4 regions of the Streptosporangium sp. OZ121 genome follow, and region 2 is predicted to be linked to each of the others. Evidence: riboswitches for the same ligand, from Rfam matches in the RefSeq annotation. Region 2 holds a riboswitch; each other region holds the start of a gene.
What was found. A riboswitch is a leader RNA that binds a small molecule or an ion and turns the genes downstream of it on or off. The one in region 2 is predicted to bind cobalamin.
Positions count from the first base shown of each region.

Region 1: linked by a shared signal. The riboswitch ahead of ACTOQ1_RS00355 (ribonucleoside-diphosphate reductase subunit alpha) and the one ahead of cobN (cobaltochelatase subunit CobN) in region 2 are both predicted to bind cobalamin.
Region 3: linked by a shared signal. The riboswitch ahead of ACTOQ1_RS10925 (CbtB domain-containing protein) and the one ahead of cobN (cobaltochelatase subunit CobN) in region 2 are both predicted to bind cobalamin.
Region 4: linked by a shared signal. The riboswitch ahead of ACTOQ1_RS41145 (hypothetical protein) and the one ahead of cobN (cobaltochelatase subunit CobN) in region 2 are both predicted to bind cobalamin.

Region 1 is NZ_JBPXMC010000001.1:83,204-86,972, forward strand. Features, by position in the region: gene ACTOQ1_RS00355 (ribonucleoside-diphosphate reductase subunit alpha) at 1-1,278, opposite strand, end outside; cobalamin riboswitch at 1,395-1,595, opposite strand; gene ACTOQ1_RS00360 (tripartite tricarboxylate transporter substrate-binding protein) at 1,600-2,619, opposite strand; gene glmS (glutamine--fructose-6-phosphate transaminase (isomerizing)) at 2,875-3,769, opposite strand, start outside.
Region 2 is NZ_JBPXMC010000017.1:181,879-185,647, reverse strand. Features, by position in the region: gene cobN (cobaltochelatase subunit CobN) at 1-2,148, opposite strand, end outside; cobalamin riboswitch at 2,339-2,511, opposite strand; gene ACTOQ1_RS27375 (hypothetical protein) at 2,558-3,769, shown strand, end outside.
Region 3 is NZ_JBPXMC010000004.1:219,467-223,235, reverse strand. Features, by position in the region: gene ACTOQ1_RS10940 (magnesium chelatase subunit D family protein) at 1-852, opposite strand, end outside; gene ACTOQ1_RS10935 (histidine phosphatase family protein) at 849-1,412, opposite strand; gene ACTOQ1_RS10930 (CbtA family protein) at 1,409-2,149, opposite strand; gene ACTOQ1_RS10925 (CbtB domain-containing protein) at 2,157-2,351, opposite strand; cobalamin riboswitch at 2,382-2,503, opposite strand; gene dop (depupylase/deamidase Dop) at 2,628-3,769, opposite strand, start outside.
Region 4 is NZ_JBPXMC010000048.1:11,282-15,050, reverse strand. Features, by position in the region: gene ACTOQ1_RS41155 (hypothetical protein) at 1-17, shown strand, start outside; gene ACTOQ1_RS41150 (hypothetical protein) at 908-1,483, shown strand; gene ACTOQ1_RS41145 (hypothetical protein) at 1,974-2,324, opposite strand; cobalamin riboswitch at 2,435-2,647, opposite strand; gene cutA (divalent-cation tolerance protein CutA) at 2,957-3,274, shown strand; gene ACTOQ1_RS41135 (hypothetical protein) at 3,213-3,769, opposite strand, start outside.

The DNA.
Region 1 (3,769 bases), on a different contig from region 2:
CCAGTCGACGGCCTCCCCGGCGTCCGCCGACAGGTGGGCGGCGAGGTTGATCGAGCCGAGGTTGCAGACGGCGGTCTCCGCGTCGCCGGTGACCTCGAGGATCTCGGTGCAGAGGTTCGACAGGTGGATGACGTTCTGGGGCCTGGCCGTCTGGTTGGAGGTCCGGTTGGCCGCGTCCTTGAAGGTCATCCAGCCGTTGCCGGTCTGGGCGAGCGTGCGCATCATCCGCCCGTACAGGGTGCGGGCGGGGATCTGCCGGGTGAAGCGGCCCTCGGCCTCGGCGGCCCGGTAGGCGTCGTCGAACGCGGCGCCGTACAGGTCGGTGAGGTGCGGGACCTCCTTGGGGTCGAACAGCGACCAGACGCCGTCGGCCTCGACCCGGCGCATGAACTCGTCGGGGATCCAGTTGGCCAGGTTCAGGTTGTGCGTGCGGCGGGCCTCCTCGCCGGTGTTGTCGCGCAGTTCCAGGAACTCCTCGACGTCGGCGTGCCAGGGCTCCAGGTAGACGCAGGCCGCGCCCTTGCGCCGTCCGCCCTGGTTGACCGCGGCCACGCTGGAGTCGAGCGTGCGCAGCCAGGGCACGATGCCGTTGGAGTGGCCGTTGGTGCCGCGGATCAGCGAGCCCCGCGAGCGGACCCTGGTCCAGGCGATCCCGATGCCCCCCGCGTACTTCGACAGCCGCGCGACCTGCCCGTAGCGCTCGTAGATGGACTCCAGCTCGTCGCGGGGCGAGTCGAGCAGGAAGCACGAGGAGAGCTGGGGCCTGCGGGAGCCGGAGTTGAACAGCGTGGGCGAGCTGGGCAGGTAGGACAGGGTGGCCATGAGCGCGTACAGCTCGGCGGCCTCCTCGACGGTCTCGGACAGGCCGCAGGCCACCCGGAGGAAGAAGTGCTGCGGGCGCTCCAGGACCTTGCGGGTCCTCGGGTGGCGCAGCAGGTAGCGGTCGTAGACGGTGCGCAGCCCGAAGTACTCGAACCTGGCGTCGGCCTCCGGATCGGCCAGCGCGTCCAGGACCCCGGCGTGGGCGGCCACGAACTCCGCGAGCCCGTCCTGGATCAACCCCGCCTCGTGGGTCGCGGCGATGGACTCGGAGAAGTCGCGGACGCCGTGCTCGGCGGCCTCGTCGGCGATCAGCTCGGCCAGCATCGCGGCGGCGACCCTGGAGTTCTCGGGGTCGGTGATCACCCGGGCGGCCGCCTCGTCGATGGCCAGCCTGCGGTCGTCCGCCGCGGTCCCCGCCGTGGTCCCCGCCGCGGTCTCCGCCAATGCCTGTGTCACGTAGTGCCCCTCGCTCGATCGGACTTCCCCGTACGGCTCCGCCGGATGGGCACGCGTCCGCGAGCGATCCCGGGCACGCCGGATCGCCTCGTTCCGCGGGCCCTCCCACGAGGCCCTGGACATTCACGTCACCGGCAGGTCTTCGGACTCACGGGCGCATCGCACACACCTACCGGCCGTCGCTTCCCAGGCATGGCTCACCCAGTGCTCGATAACGGCTTTCGTTCCCGTTCACCGCTGCGGGGCAGTCCCGGAATCTCACCGGGTTCCCTCTTGCCTCGCCCCTCGCGGGGCGAACCAGCAACGAGCAGGATCCTACATCTAGGGGCGTCGGACGCAACTACCCCAACAGGTTGTGTCGGAGGACTTCAGCAGTCCGAGCTCGTGGAGCACGCCGCGAGTACGGCCCGTCTCGGTGGAGAGCCACTGGCGGAACTCGTCACCGCTGAGGTAGACCCGGCTCCAGCCGTGGGACGCGCACAGGGCACGCCAGCGCGGCGCGGCGTCGATCCTGTCACACAAGGCGATCGCGGCGTCCCGGTCCCCCTCGCTCATGCCCTTGGGGCCCAGCAGGCCGCACCAGTCGCTGTACTCCAGGCGGACGTCGACCTCCATGAGCGTCGGCGCGTCGATCCCGTCGATCCGGCCGCCGGAGGAGACCACCAGGGGCCGCAGGCGGCCCGCGGCGATCTCGGGCCGCAGGGCGCGCGCCGATCCCAGCAGGGCCGCCACCCGGCCGACGTGGAGCGCCTCGGCGGCGTCCTCGGGGGCGAGGTATCCGGCGTACTCCAGCAGCCGGGTGTCCACCCCCAGACACTTGCCGATCATGCCGTAGAGCACGTGGTCGGAGCCGCCCTCCGACCGGCCGCCGACCGTCAGCCCCGCCGGATCGTGCCGCAGCCGCGCGACGAAGTCCTCGAAGGTGCGCAGGCGGGAGCCGGAGGAGACCACCAGGACCGCCCAGTCGCCGACCAGGCGGGCGATGGGGGTGGCGGCGTTCACCACGGCCGTGGTGTTGGCGATCTCCGCGGCGGCCACCATCGGCATCGCGGTGACGAGCAGCCTGCCCTCGCGCGCGAAGGGTCCGCGGAAGGCGCCGAACGCGTCGCGCGGGGCGGAGCCCAGTGCCCCCGCCCGCTCGACGGCCATGGCGGTGCGCGCCAGTCCCGACTGGACCAGGACGGTCGCCAGCCTGCCCGCGATCCTGTCCCAGCCGTGGCCGTCGGCGGTCGGCTCGAGAAGGAACAGGCGCTTCACCTCCGGATCGGCGCCGCCGTCCACGCCGCACCCCGCGGCGACCACGGCCCCCGCCGCCAGTGCGAAAAACCCCCTACGGCGCATAAGCGCCCCTTCCCCCAAGAACCCCCTATACCATAGGTTACTTTCCACTCACTTTCTGTGATGAAGTGGGGTATGCCGGAACTTCCGGTGATCCACCTTCGGGCACGGATCACCGGAAAAGACACCATAAATCCGGATATCGGAGACGACCGTCTCGCGGGGGTTCGGCAAAGCGCGTCCCCGTCCCCGGCAGGCCGGGGACGGGGACGCGAAGGCAGAGGGCCAGAGAGAGCGGGGACCGAAGGGGCCGGGGTCTCACTCCACCGTGACGCTCTTGGCCAGGTTCCTGGGCTTGTCGACGTCCCTGCCCAGCGCCACGGCGGCGTGGTAGGCGAAGAGCTGGAGCGGGATCGACAGCAGGATCGGGTCCAGCTCGGTCTCGTTCTTGGGCACCACGACGCAGTCGTCGGCCAGCTTGGGGTCGGCCGTGCGGTGGCCCACCATGAGCACCCGGCCGCCCCGGGCGCGGATCTCGCCCAGCGTGGTGAGGTTCTTGTCCAGCAGCTCGTCGTCGGGGACGATCGCCACCGTCGGCATGTCCGGGCCGATCAGCGCCAGCGGCCCGTGCTTGAGCTCGCTCGCCGGGTACGCCTCGGCGTGCACGTACGAGATCTCCTTGAGCTTCTGCGCGCCCTCGCGGGCCACCGGGTAACCCCTGACCCGGCCCACGAACATCATGCTCGGCGACTCGGCGTACTTGCCCGCCAGCTCCTTGATCTGCGGCTCCAGCGCCAGGATCTCCTTGATCTGGTCCGGCAGCCTCCGCAGGCCGTCGCAGACCCTGCGGCCGTCGGCGGGAGACAGGTCACGCACCCGGCCCAGGTGCAGCGCGAGCAGCGCGAAGGCCACGGCGGTCGAGGTGAACGCCTTGGTGCTCGCCACCGAGACCTCCGGACCCGCGTGCAGGTAGACGCCGCCGTCGCACTCGCGGGCGATCGCGCTGCCCACGGTGTTGACGATGCCGAGCACCCTGCCGCCCTTGCGCTTGAGCTCCTGCACGGCGGCGAGGGTGTCGTAGGTCTCCCCCGACTGGCTGATCGCCACGTAGAGGGTGTCGGCCTCCACCACCGGGCTGCGGTAGCGGAACTCGCTGGCCGGCTCCGCGTCGGCCGGGATGCGCGCCAGCTCCTCGATGAGCTGCGCGCCGATC
Region 2 (3,769 bases):
GTCGACGCCGATCCGTCCGGCGCTGCCGTCCTCGGCCAGGCCGAGGGCCTCGCGCAGCCCGACGAGCGCCTCGCCGCCCGCCCACATCTGCCGGGCGCGGAGCATGGCCAGCACCAGGTCGACGCGCGGCCGCCCCTCGGGGGCGGCTCCCAGCACGTGCAGGCCGTCACGGATCTGGACGTCCTTGACCTCGCACAGCCAGCCGTCGATGTGCAGCAGGAAGTCGTCGAACTCGGCGTCGTGCGGGCGGTCGGCGACGCCGAGGTCGTGGTCGAGCCTGGCGGCCTGGATCAGCGTCCAGATCTGGGCGCGGATCGCGGGCAGCTTTGCCGGGTCCATCGCCGCGATGGAGGCGTGCTCGTCGAGGAGCTGCTCCAGCCTGGCCATGTCCCCGTAGCTGTCGGCGCGGGCCATCGGCGGGACGAGGTGGTCGACCAGGGTGGCGTGCGCGCGGCGCTTGGCCTGGGTGCCCTCGCCGGGATCGTTGACGAGGAACGGGTAGATGAGCGGCAGGTCGCCGAGCGCGGCGTCCGGGCCGCAGGAGGCCGACAGGCCCGCCGACTTGCCGGGCAGCCACTCCAGGTTGCCGTGCTTGCCCACGTGGACCACGGCGTGCGCGCCGAAGCCGTCGGCCAGCCAGCGGTAGGCGGCCAGGTAGTGGTGGCTGGGCGGCAGGTCGGGGTCGTGGTAGATCGCGATGGGGTTCTCGCCGAAGCCGCGCGGCGGCTGCACCATGACCACCACGTTGCCGGAGCGCAGCGCGGCCAGCACGATCTCGCCCTCCGGGTCGCGCGACCTGTCCACGAACAGCTCGCCGGGCGCCGGGCCCCAGTGTTCCTCCATCCGGGCGCGCAGGTCCGCCGGGAGGGTGGCGTACCACTCGGCGTACCGGCTCGCCGCGATGCGCACCGGGTTCCCGGCGAGCTGCTCCTCGGTGAGCCAGTCCTGGTCCTGCCCGCCCGCGGCGATCAGCGCGTGGATGAGCGCGTCGCCGTCCTGCCCGGTCACCCCGGGCAGCTCGTCCTCGGCGCCGATGTCGTAGCCGCGCTCGTGCAGCGCGGCCAGCAGCCGCACCAGGCTGGCCGGGGTGTCCAGGCCGACGGCGTTGCCGATGCGGGCGTGCTTGGTGGGGTAGGCCGACAGCATCAGCACCAGCCGCCGCTCGGCGGGCGGGATGTGCCGCAGCGCGGCGTGGCGCACCGCGATGCCCGCCACCCGCGAGGCCCGCTCGGGGTCGGCCACGTAGACGGTGAGCCCGTCCTCGTCGACCTCCTTGAAGGAGAACGGCACCGTGATGATCCGCCCGTCGAACTCGGGGATCGCGACCTGGGTGGCGGCGTCCAGCGGCGACAGGCCGTCGTCGTTCTCCTCCCAGGAGGCCCGGCTGCTCGTCAGGCACAGGCCCTGCAGGATCGGCACGTCCAGCTCGGCGAGCGCGCCGACGTCCCAGGCCTCGTCGTCCCCGCCCGCCGACGCGGTCGCCGGACGGGTGCCGCCCGCGGCGAGCACGGTCACCACCAGGGCGTCCACCGTACGCAGGACCTCCACCAGGCCGGGCTCGGCGGTGCGCAGGGAGGCGCAGTACACCGGCAGCGCCCGCGCGCCCGCGTCCTCGATCGCCGAGCAGAGCGCCTCGACGAAGGCCGTGTTGCCGGCCACGTGGTGGGCCCGGTAGTAGAGCACTCCGACGACGGGACCGTCGTGTCCCTCCTGGTCGCGGGCCTCGCGTTCCAGCGTTCCCCAGGTGGGGGTGGGCTCGGGCGCGGCGAACCCGTGGCCGGTGAGCAGCAGCGTGTCGGACAGGAAACGGTACAGCTCGGTCAGGTTGGCCGGGCCGCCGTGGGCGAGGTAGGCGTGCGCCTCGGCGCAGACCCCGCCGGGCACCGTGGACAGCTCCATCAGCTCGGCGTCGGGCGCCTGCTCGCCACCGAGCACGACGACGGGCCGGGGGCCGGCGAGCAGGGCGTCCAGCCCCTCCTCCCAGGCGCGGCGCCCTCCCAGCAGGCGTACCACGACCAGATCGGCGCCCTCCAGCAACGGCGGGAGGTCGGCGGCGGCGAGCCTGGCGGGGTTGCCGAGCCGGTAGCCGGCGCCGCTCGCGCGAGCGCTCAGCAGGTCGGTGTCGGAGGTCGAGAGCAGGAGGATCACGCGCCACACTCCGGGAGAGGAAGGGCGGTACGGCCCAGGGGCGCCACGGCGTGGCGGGGGAACGGCGCCACGATGTGGCGGGGGAACCGTGAAAAGCGCGCGGTGCGGCGGGGGAACGGCGATGCCACGGTGTCGCGGGGGAACGGCGAAGAGCGCACGGAGCTTCCTCCCTCGGGGTCCTCGCCCCGGGTCGTCGTCGGCCGCGACGGCTGGAGTCTCCTGGCTCCCGGATCGGTGCTCACCCCGGCCTTCCCGCCCGTCGTCGGACAGTGGCCCGGGTGGGGTTCGCTCCCCGGTTACAGTGGCGGGACCGCGCCGGAATCACACCGGCTTCCTCCCTTTGCCGTCGCCACCGATGACACTACGGCAGTCCGGTTCGTTGCAAGAAACTGGCGTTAACATCCTTCGAGTGTCCATTGCCGACTTTTCCGGACGATCGCGACTCGACGCGTGTCCCGGGGCGCTTCAGGTCCATGCCGCCGCGGACGGCGGCCTGGCCCGCGTCCGCGTGCCCGGAGGCCGTCTCACCCCCTTCCAGCTGCGCGAACTCGCCGAGGCCGCCGCGGCGTACGGCGGCGGCGTCATCGAGCTGACCTCCCGCGCGAACGTCCAGGTGCGCGGCCTCGGCCCGGAGGATCCGGACGGCGTTACGGGGGACGGCACGGGGAACGGGTTCGCCGCGCGGATGGCGAGGGCGGGCCTGCTGCCCTCGGCGACGCACGAGCGGATCCGCAACATCCTCGCCTCCCCGCTGACCGGACTGGACGGGCCGAGCGGACTGGACGGGCCGACCGGGCCGAGCGCGTTGACCGGGCTGAGCAGGCCGGCCGAACCGAGCGAACCGGCCGAACCGAGCGAACCGGCCGGACCGAGCGGACCAAGCAGATCGAGCGGACCGAGCAGATCGAGCGGTGCGGACACTCCGGACAGCACGGATATCTCAGATCGTCCGCACTATCCGCGCGGCGGCGGGATCGCCGACGTCACACCGCTGATCGGCGAGCTGGACCGGCGGTTGTGCGCCCGCCCCGCCCTCGCCGCTCTGCCGGGGCGGTTCATGTTCGCCCTCGACGACGGCCGGGGGGACGTGGCCGGTCTGGGCGCGGACGCCGGGATCCTGCTCACGGGGCCGGACGAGGCCGCGCTGATCCTCGCCGGGACCGACACCGGCCTGCGCGTCCCGCTCACCGGAGCCGTGACCGCCCTGCTCGCCGCCGCCGAGGCGTTCCTCGACGAGCTGGCCACCCGGGACGTCACCGCCTGGCGGATCGCCGAACTCCCCGGCGGTCCCTCCCTGATCGCCGCCCGCGTGCGAACCGCCCTCGGGGTCCCCGGCACGACGCCCTTCGCCCCGGTGAGACCGCGGGTCGTGACCCTCGGGCCGGTCGGCGTCATCGGGAGCGCGAACGGGACGGGAAGCGGAACCGGCGCCGGAGGAGAGCCGGGTTCCGCGAGCGGCACCGGGGGCAGCACCGGGGACGGGGGCGCGCGGGTCGCGCTCGGGGTGGCGATCCCGCTGGGGCGGCTGACCTCCGCGCTGGCACTGATGCTCGCGGACGCCGCCTCGGGCGGGGAGATCCGGCTCACGCCGTGGCGTGGCGTGGTCCTGCCCGGCCTGGAC
Region 3 (3,769 bases), on a different contig from region 2:
GGGGTCGGCCTCGAAGGCCAGGCGGCGCCGGACCACGTCCACCCGCTGGGACGGTTCCCGCGAGGCCCGGACCTCCACGGTCAGCCCGAAGCGGTCGAGCAGCTGCGGGCGCAGCTCCCCCTCCTCGGGGTTCATCGTCCCGACCAGCAGGAACCGGGCGGCGTGCCGTACCGACACCCCCTCGCGCTCGACGTAGCAGGTGCCGAGGGCGGCGGCGTCGAGCAGCAGGTCCACCAGGTGGTCGTGCAGGAGGTTGACCTCGTCGACGTACAGGACGCCCCGGTGGGCGCTCGCCAGGAGGCCGGGTTCGAAGGATTTCACGCCCTCGGTGAGGGCTCGCTCGATGTCGAGGGAGCCGACGAGGCGGTCCTCGGAGGCGCCGACGGGCAGTTCGACGAGGCGTGCGGGCCGCGCGGCGCCGTCCCGCGCTCCACCGGGCCGCACGGTGTCGGACCGGGCTCCGCCGGACCGGGTTCCGCCGGGCTGCGCGACGCCGGGCTGAACGGTGGCGGGCGGGGTGAGCCGGTCGCCCGGCTCGGTACGGCCCTCGTGCGGCCCGTCCGGGCATCCGGGGTCGGGGGCGGCGGGGTCGCAGGAGAAGCGGCAGCCGGTCACCACCTCGACGGGCGGCAGGAGCGCGGCCAGCGCCCGCACGACCGTGGACTTGGCGGTGCCCTTCTCCCCCCTGACCAGCACTCCCCCGACGCGGGGGGAGACCGCGTTGAGGATCAGCGCGAGTTTCAGGTCCTCCAGCCCCACGATCGCGGTGAAGGGATAGCGGGAGTCACGCACCTTCGGGTTCTCCTGTCCGTCTCGTCGAATCAACGGGTCGCCGGGCGCTCGAACCGTCATGGGAGGTAGCTGAGCCGCCAGCGCCCGCCGCGCCCGGTGAGCGTCACGCGGGCCAGCGGCGCGACGTCGACGCGCCAGAAGGCCTGGGCGGGGGCGCCGAGGGCGTGGACGACCGCGGCGCGGATGACCGCCGGGTGGGTGACCGCGACGGCCCTGCCGGGTGCGCGGACGGCGAGCCAGCCGGACACCCTGGCCAGGAGCGCGGTGACCGGCTCCCCGCCGTGCGGCGCCGCGCCGGGGTCGCCGAGCCAGGAGGCGAGCGCCTCGGGTTCCGCGGCCTCGACCTCGCCGAGCGTCATCCCGCTCCAGCGGCCGTAGTCGCAGTCGGCCAGCAGCGGGTCGTGCTCGGCCCGCAGGCCGAGCGCCGCCGCCGTCTGGACGCAGCGCAGTTCGGCGGGGCAGGCCGCGGGACCCGGACCGAGGTCCCGCGCCATCCCCTCGGCCCGGCGCAGGCCGCGTTCGTCGAGCGGTTCGTCACCCGGGAACGCGGCCCGTACCGTCGCCGAGGTGGAGGCGTGGCAGACCAGGAGCAGGCGGGTGACCCCCGAGGAGGTCGTCACACCGGGCCGCGCCTGCGGGCGGCGAAGGCGAACAGCGCGCCGACGCCGGCCCAGAAGACCACCTGGGTTCCCATGGAGGCGACCCGGAAGTCCCACAGGAGGTCGGCGGGGAAGCCCCGGGGCACCTCCGAGATCTCCGGCAGGAGGACCCAGGCCGCGACGACGGGGATCAGGAAGGTGGCGCCCGCCGACAGCCAGCGCACCCACGGTTCGCTCCGCGAGGCGTAGCGGTGGGCGGCGACCGCGGCGGCGACGGCGAGGATCCCGATGACCACCGCGACCAGGTACAGCACGGTGCGCTGGCCGATGGTCTCCGGGTCACCGACGGCCGGCGGGTTGGCGGGGTATTTCACGAAGGGGATGAGGACGACGGAGGTGAACGCGGCGGCGGCGAGGGTGACCGCGAGCACCGGTTCCGAGCGGGGTCCCGCCCGGCCGCGTACGGCCGCGTAGACGAGGGAGAACAGGCCCCCGACCGCCAGGCCGTACAGGCCGAGGGCGAGGAAGAGCCCGAAGCGCTGCCCGTCCCTGCTGACCAGGGCCTCCTCCTCGTCGTGGGAGTGGGCCGCGGTCCCGGTGTCGTCGTGTGATCCGGCCGGGGCGGCGGCCGCGGCCGCCTCCTCCAGCGCGATGGCCCGGTCGATGCGCGGTTCGCCGACGGTGTAGGCGAAGACGGCCGCGAGCAGCCCTGCGAGCAGTCCGGCGACGAGGCCCCGGACGATGAGTTTGGTGATCACCTGTGGCTCAGTGGCACGGCACGCCGAGCAGGTGACGCCCGTCGTGCATGAGTTCGTGCAGGTAGTTCCCCGCCTGGGAGATCGCCCCCTGGTCGAAGGTGACCAGGTAGGCGAGGAGCAGCAGCACCGGTACGGCGAGCAGCCAGCGGGTGAGCGAGTGCCATGGGATGGGCTGGGTGTGCGGTGCCGAGATCTGGCTCACGGCCACCTCCTCCGGGATTGACGCGTCCCTTTTCGTAGGTCGGTGGCGGCCGAGTGTGACCTGGCTCCCGGCCCTCACGGGCCGGATTACAGTGGCGCGACCGCACCGGAATTTCACCGGATTTCCCTCGCACCGCCACAAAACATCCGGAACGTATCCCGGTTCTCCGTCCCCCGTCAATCCGGATGTCCGGTTCGACGGCCTCCGGCCGTCACGGGGTCCGGGCATGCCGAGGGGGGAGGCGGCCCGGCCGGGCCGCCTCCCCCCTCGCGGGAGTCACTGCTCGCCGGTCAGCGCCGTCACCAGCTCCGCGGCGGTACGGCAGCGGTCGAACAGCTCGCCCACGTGGGCCTTGGTGCCGCGCAGCGGCTCAAGGGTGGGGACGCGCTGCAGCGACTCGCGGCCGGGGATGTCGAAGATGACCGAGTCCCAGGAGGCCGCGGCCACCGACTCGCTGTACTGGCTCAGGCAGCGGCCGCGGAAGTAGGCCCGGGTGTCGTTGGGCGGCACCTCGATGGCCCGCTGGACCTCTTCCTCGGTGACCAGGCGCTGCATGCGGCCCCGGGCGACCAGCCGGTTGTACAGGCCCCGGTCGGGGCGGATGTCGGAGTACTGGAGGTCGACGAGCTGCAGGCGCGGGTGCGACCAGGGAAGGCCGTCACGGGTGCGGTAGCCCTCCAGGAGCTCCAGCTTGGCCACCCAGTCGAGCTCCCCGGACAGCTGCATCGGGTCCTCCGCCAGGCGGGTGAGGACCGACTCCCAGCGCTCCAGGATGTCCTTGGTGGGCTCGTCCAGGCCGTTGGCGCTGCGCTCCTCGGCGTACTTGCGGGCGAGCTCCAGGTATTCCATCTGCAACTGCACCGCGGTCAGCTTGCGGCCGTCGCGCATGGAGATCTCGTACTTGAGCGTGGGGTCGTGCGAGACCGCGCGCAGGGCCTGGACGGGGTTGTCCACGGCCAGGTCGCGGGTGAAGTAGTTGTCCTCGATCATGGCCAGGACGAGCGCGGTCGACCCCAGCTTCAGGTAGGTCGAGATCTCCGACATGTTGGCGTCGCCGATGATGACGTGCAGGCGGCGGTATTTCTCCGGGTCGGCGTGGGGCTCGTCCCGGGTGTTGATGATCGGCCGCTTGAGCGTCGTCTCCAGGCCCACCTCGACCTCGAAGAAGTCGGCCCGTTGGCTGATCTGGAAGCCCTCGCCCCGGGAGTCCTGGCCGATGCCGACCTTGCCCGCGCCGGTGACGACCTGCCGGGAGACGAAGAACGGCGTCAGGTGCCTGACGATGTCGGCGAACGAGGTGGCCCGGCGCATGAGGTAGTTCTCGTGGCAGCCGTAGGAGGCGCCCTTGTTGTCGGTGTTGTTCTTGTAGAGCTGGATCGGGGCGTTGGCCGGCATCGCCGAGGCGCGGACCGCCGCGT
Region 4 (3,769 bases), on a different contig from region 2:
AGGCCAGGGATACCTGAAGGAGGCGGCCGGAGTAGGTCACTCTCACTGTTGGTAGCCATGTCATCCGGTGGCAACCCGACCCGAAGCACAGGGCCGCCAGGCCCGAGCATCGGAAGCGGGGCGGCAGAGATGTTACTCCCACATTCGGGCGTTCCTGATGAACACGAGCGGAGCGGCCGGCGCAATCCGAAGGACCCCGGAGGGGCCGCGTAGCGGTTGGGCCGGTGGTCGGAGCGGGCGGCAGTGCGTCCACGGTCGGCGCGGCGTTCGGTACGGCGGGCGGGCTGGTGCGGCGGGCGGCGGGGTCCGGCCGTCCGCGCCGGGCGGGCGCGGGACGGGACCGGCCTCCAGGCCGCATGCCCGGTCCCGATGTCCGGGCGGCGCGGGCGGGCGTGCCGCGCCGGACTGCGGCGAGGAGCGCTGACGCCCTAATGATGCAGGTGAACCTGCGGCCTCCTCATCAGCCTCATAGCAGCACGACCGTCCGCTTTTCAGGCGGAGCAATCACCTAGCTCGGATGATAAACGCCGTGGTCACGTGCATATACGTGGCGGCACGGATGTGTTGACCTGTGAGGACGTTGCTGTCAGCACTGCTGTCACCTCATCCGTGGTTACTTGGCGCCGAAACCTAACGGAGGAGGGCTTCGGCGTCGATCGCCTTAGCCACGAATGACCGGAACCAAAGTAGGCGGTCGTCATGGCCTAGAAAGACCAGTTCAGCATGAACCGTTGCAGATCCTGTAACGCCGAGCACCATCCACAACGATCACACACTAGAGCAATGTTGACTTTTCGCTGACGTTGGGTGCCCATTGGAGCCCATGACAACGAGGAGCTGCCTGCCAGATGGCGCTCGCACGTATGGCGACTCACCCCGCCTAGGTTGAATCCGTGAGGTATCGAAAATGAATGACTTTACCTTCTTTCTGCTCGGCGCCCTTGTGTCGATACCAATATCCATACTTTCTCCTTTTATCACAGTCAAGATTCAGCGGTGGCGCGCAAGGCGCAGCTCCATCCAGTCGAACATCAGGCGCGGGATTCTTGAGAAGGACCTCAAGGAAGCGGAGGAGTACAAAAAAGACCCACTCAAATTCATCGCCTTTATCGGCTATCGCATCTTAGTATTAAATGCGATATGGCTACTTATCGGCATTCCTGGCTTTATATTATCCTTTATTATTAACGCCATGCTAGGCATTAATACGATAACGACCATTGGCCTAATAACCGACCCATGGGTAAATGCACTAAACCTGCTTGATGCTGTTATGTATATACCACTAGCAACCCTCCTATTTCGATACAGCTACCAAACGGTTCGCGTTGCTCGACGCGTAATGGATATTGAAAAGTTCAGGACTCAGATAAATGCCGAAGTTGCCACCCTCAAAAGCGCATACCCTGATGTAACGTTGGAAGCATCACAGGTGTCGGCTTCGGAGACCCCGCCAACAGAGCCTCAAAAACCAGCCTCCTGAGATCTTTCTATCTGCCTCCTTCATATAAAAGCAGAAAGTTTAGGACCAGAGATCAAATCTGGAGCTCCCCATTGGAATAACAACCTTTCCCCTAGCTCTTTGGTTTGCAGGGTTCGTCGCGCTCACCCCAGAGCTGAGTCCCCGCTAGAGGCATGTACTGATAAAAAGCGTAAACCATGGTGGATCCCGGATAGCCGCCCGTCTAGAATAATTATCTGGTCAGGCTTAGTGCAGGTAAAAGCCTGCGTGAGATCAACCTAAAAGCCGCAGCTCGCACAGAGAGGACTGCGTAGGTGCGGCGGCGTTTACGCCGACGCCTTGACCAAGTAATGAAAATCCTCGCGGGTCGACCCGCTAACGCGATCTCGATCATGTAGCTCAAGGACCTATCTGGCCCGTTGCCCAGACGTTCTGGCAGCTCAGAGCATCGATCGCTCAATGAGCCGCTACGCCGACCGCTCCCCCGCAAATAGTTGCCTTTGCGGTTGAACTAGTGGTAGTTGGTGTCGAACCACTTGGTCATCTCCAGCGGCGCCACCCCCTCGGCACCCCGGGCCATCGCGAAGTACGGATCCGCGACCCCGGAGAACCGCTCGGGCACCGCGCCCACCAGCGCGATCGCGTCCAGCACGTGGTCATACAGGGAGAAGGTGTTGGACGGCACCGCATCCAGCCCCGCCCCCGACAGCTCCCGCCACACCCGCTCGCGCAACCCGGCGGCCGTCTCCTGCAACCCGGCGGCATCTGTGCGCCCGGCCCAGTAATCCTCCGTCGCCCGCTTCAACTCGCGACGGCCCCCGATACGGGGGTAACCCAAAACGGTCGTGGTGACCTGACTCATGGCGTCCTTCCCTCGGCTCATGCCATGCCGACCCACGGCCACGCGCAGGACCCATCCGGGAAAGACGCATCCCAGGCCCTCCCACGAGGCCACGGATCACCGCACACCGGACGGCGCACGGGCGACTGGCAGGTCTTCGGACTCGCGGGCACCACACACAATTCCTACTGACCGTCGCTTCCCAGACGCACAAGCGTCCAGTGCCGATGACGGCGTTCGTTCCCACTCACCGCTGCGGGGCAGTCCCGGAATCACACCGGGTTCCCTCTTACGACTCCCGACACCAACACGACACCGGAAGAACCAACCGCACCACGAGCATAACCCGCCCCTGTCTCCAGACCGAGCCGGCCAGCGGCAGGCCAGCAGTAGAGGTAGCCTTCTGGGTCTGCCCGATCCTGCCGAAGACCGGCATCACCCCGTCTGAGAGGTGCTATCCGGAAGCGGCCACCGGCACGGCGAACCCTTCTGGGCTCAACTGACTTCGGCAACGCATCGCCACTGCCCGCGAGATCACCAAAGAACAAACTCATCCTGAAATGGGGTGACTTCATGGGGATGTGTTTCAGTCGTCCTGAAGCCCCCTTCACTCTTCTGTACCGGATCTGGGGAAGTGATCTAGGCTTGGCCGCATGACTGACTACCTTCAGGTTTCGACCACAGTGGACAGCCGTGATGCGGCGATGAATCTCCTCAGATCTGCCGTCCGCGCGAAATTGGCGGCATCGGGCCAAGTCTTCGGGCCTGCGCAATCTGTTTTCTGGCATGAGGGAAAAATGGGAGAAGGGGAAGAGTGGCAGATCTTCCTGAGGACGACTGCGGAGCGCTACCCGGACTTGGAGGCGCATTTGCTATCCGAGCACCCGTGGAACAACCCTGAAGTGACCTTCACATCGATTGACGGTGGGTCGGCTCCGTACTTGGAATGGCTGAGCAAGACGACGGCGTAGCCATGCGGTCGAAAAGTTCGGCGACGGATGGCAGCGATCTGTGATCCTCAAGTCGCTCAAGAACGGCACTGACGCGCTGGCGTGGACGAATTGACGCGACATCCATGGAGAGGCTCAGCGACTGACTCAGGGCGGCGGATGCGCGTTCGATCTCCCCGGCGTCTAGATACGCTTCCGAAAGCCAAGTCGTATAGAGAGACTTGTCTCGGGCGCGGGTGTCCTCGTACTTCGAGAGGGCATCCTCAAGAACGGCAATAGCCTTAACGGGCTGATTCAGCGCGACCCAGCACCGTCCCGTCATGATCTGAAGTTCGAGCCGGTCAACCCAGAGTGCCCAATCTGGATTCGGCTCACCACTGCTCTCTTCAAGGGCCCTACCGGCCTCTTCAAGGGCTCTTTCGACCTCAACCTGGTATCTCTGCCCTTCAGACGCGTAAGCCCATGCCGCCCGCTCCAGCAGGAGTGCCCTGACCGCAGGGGGAGTCCCTCGCTCCG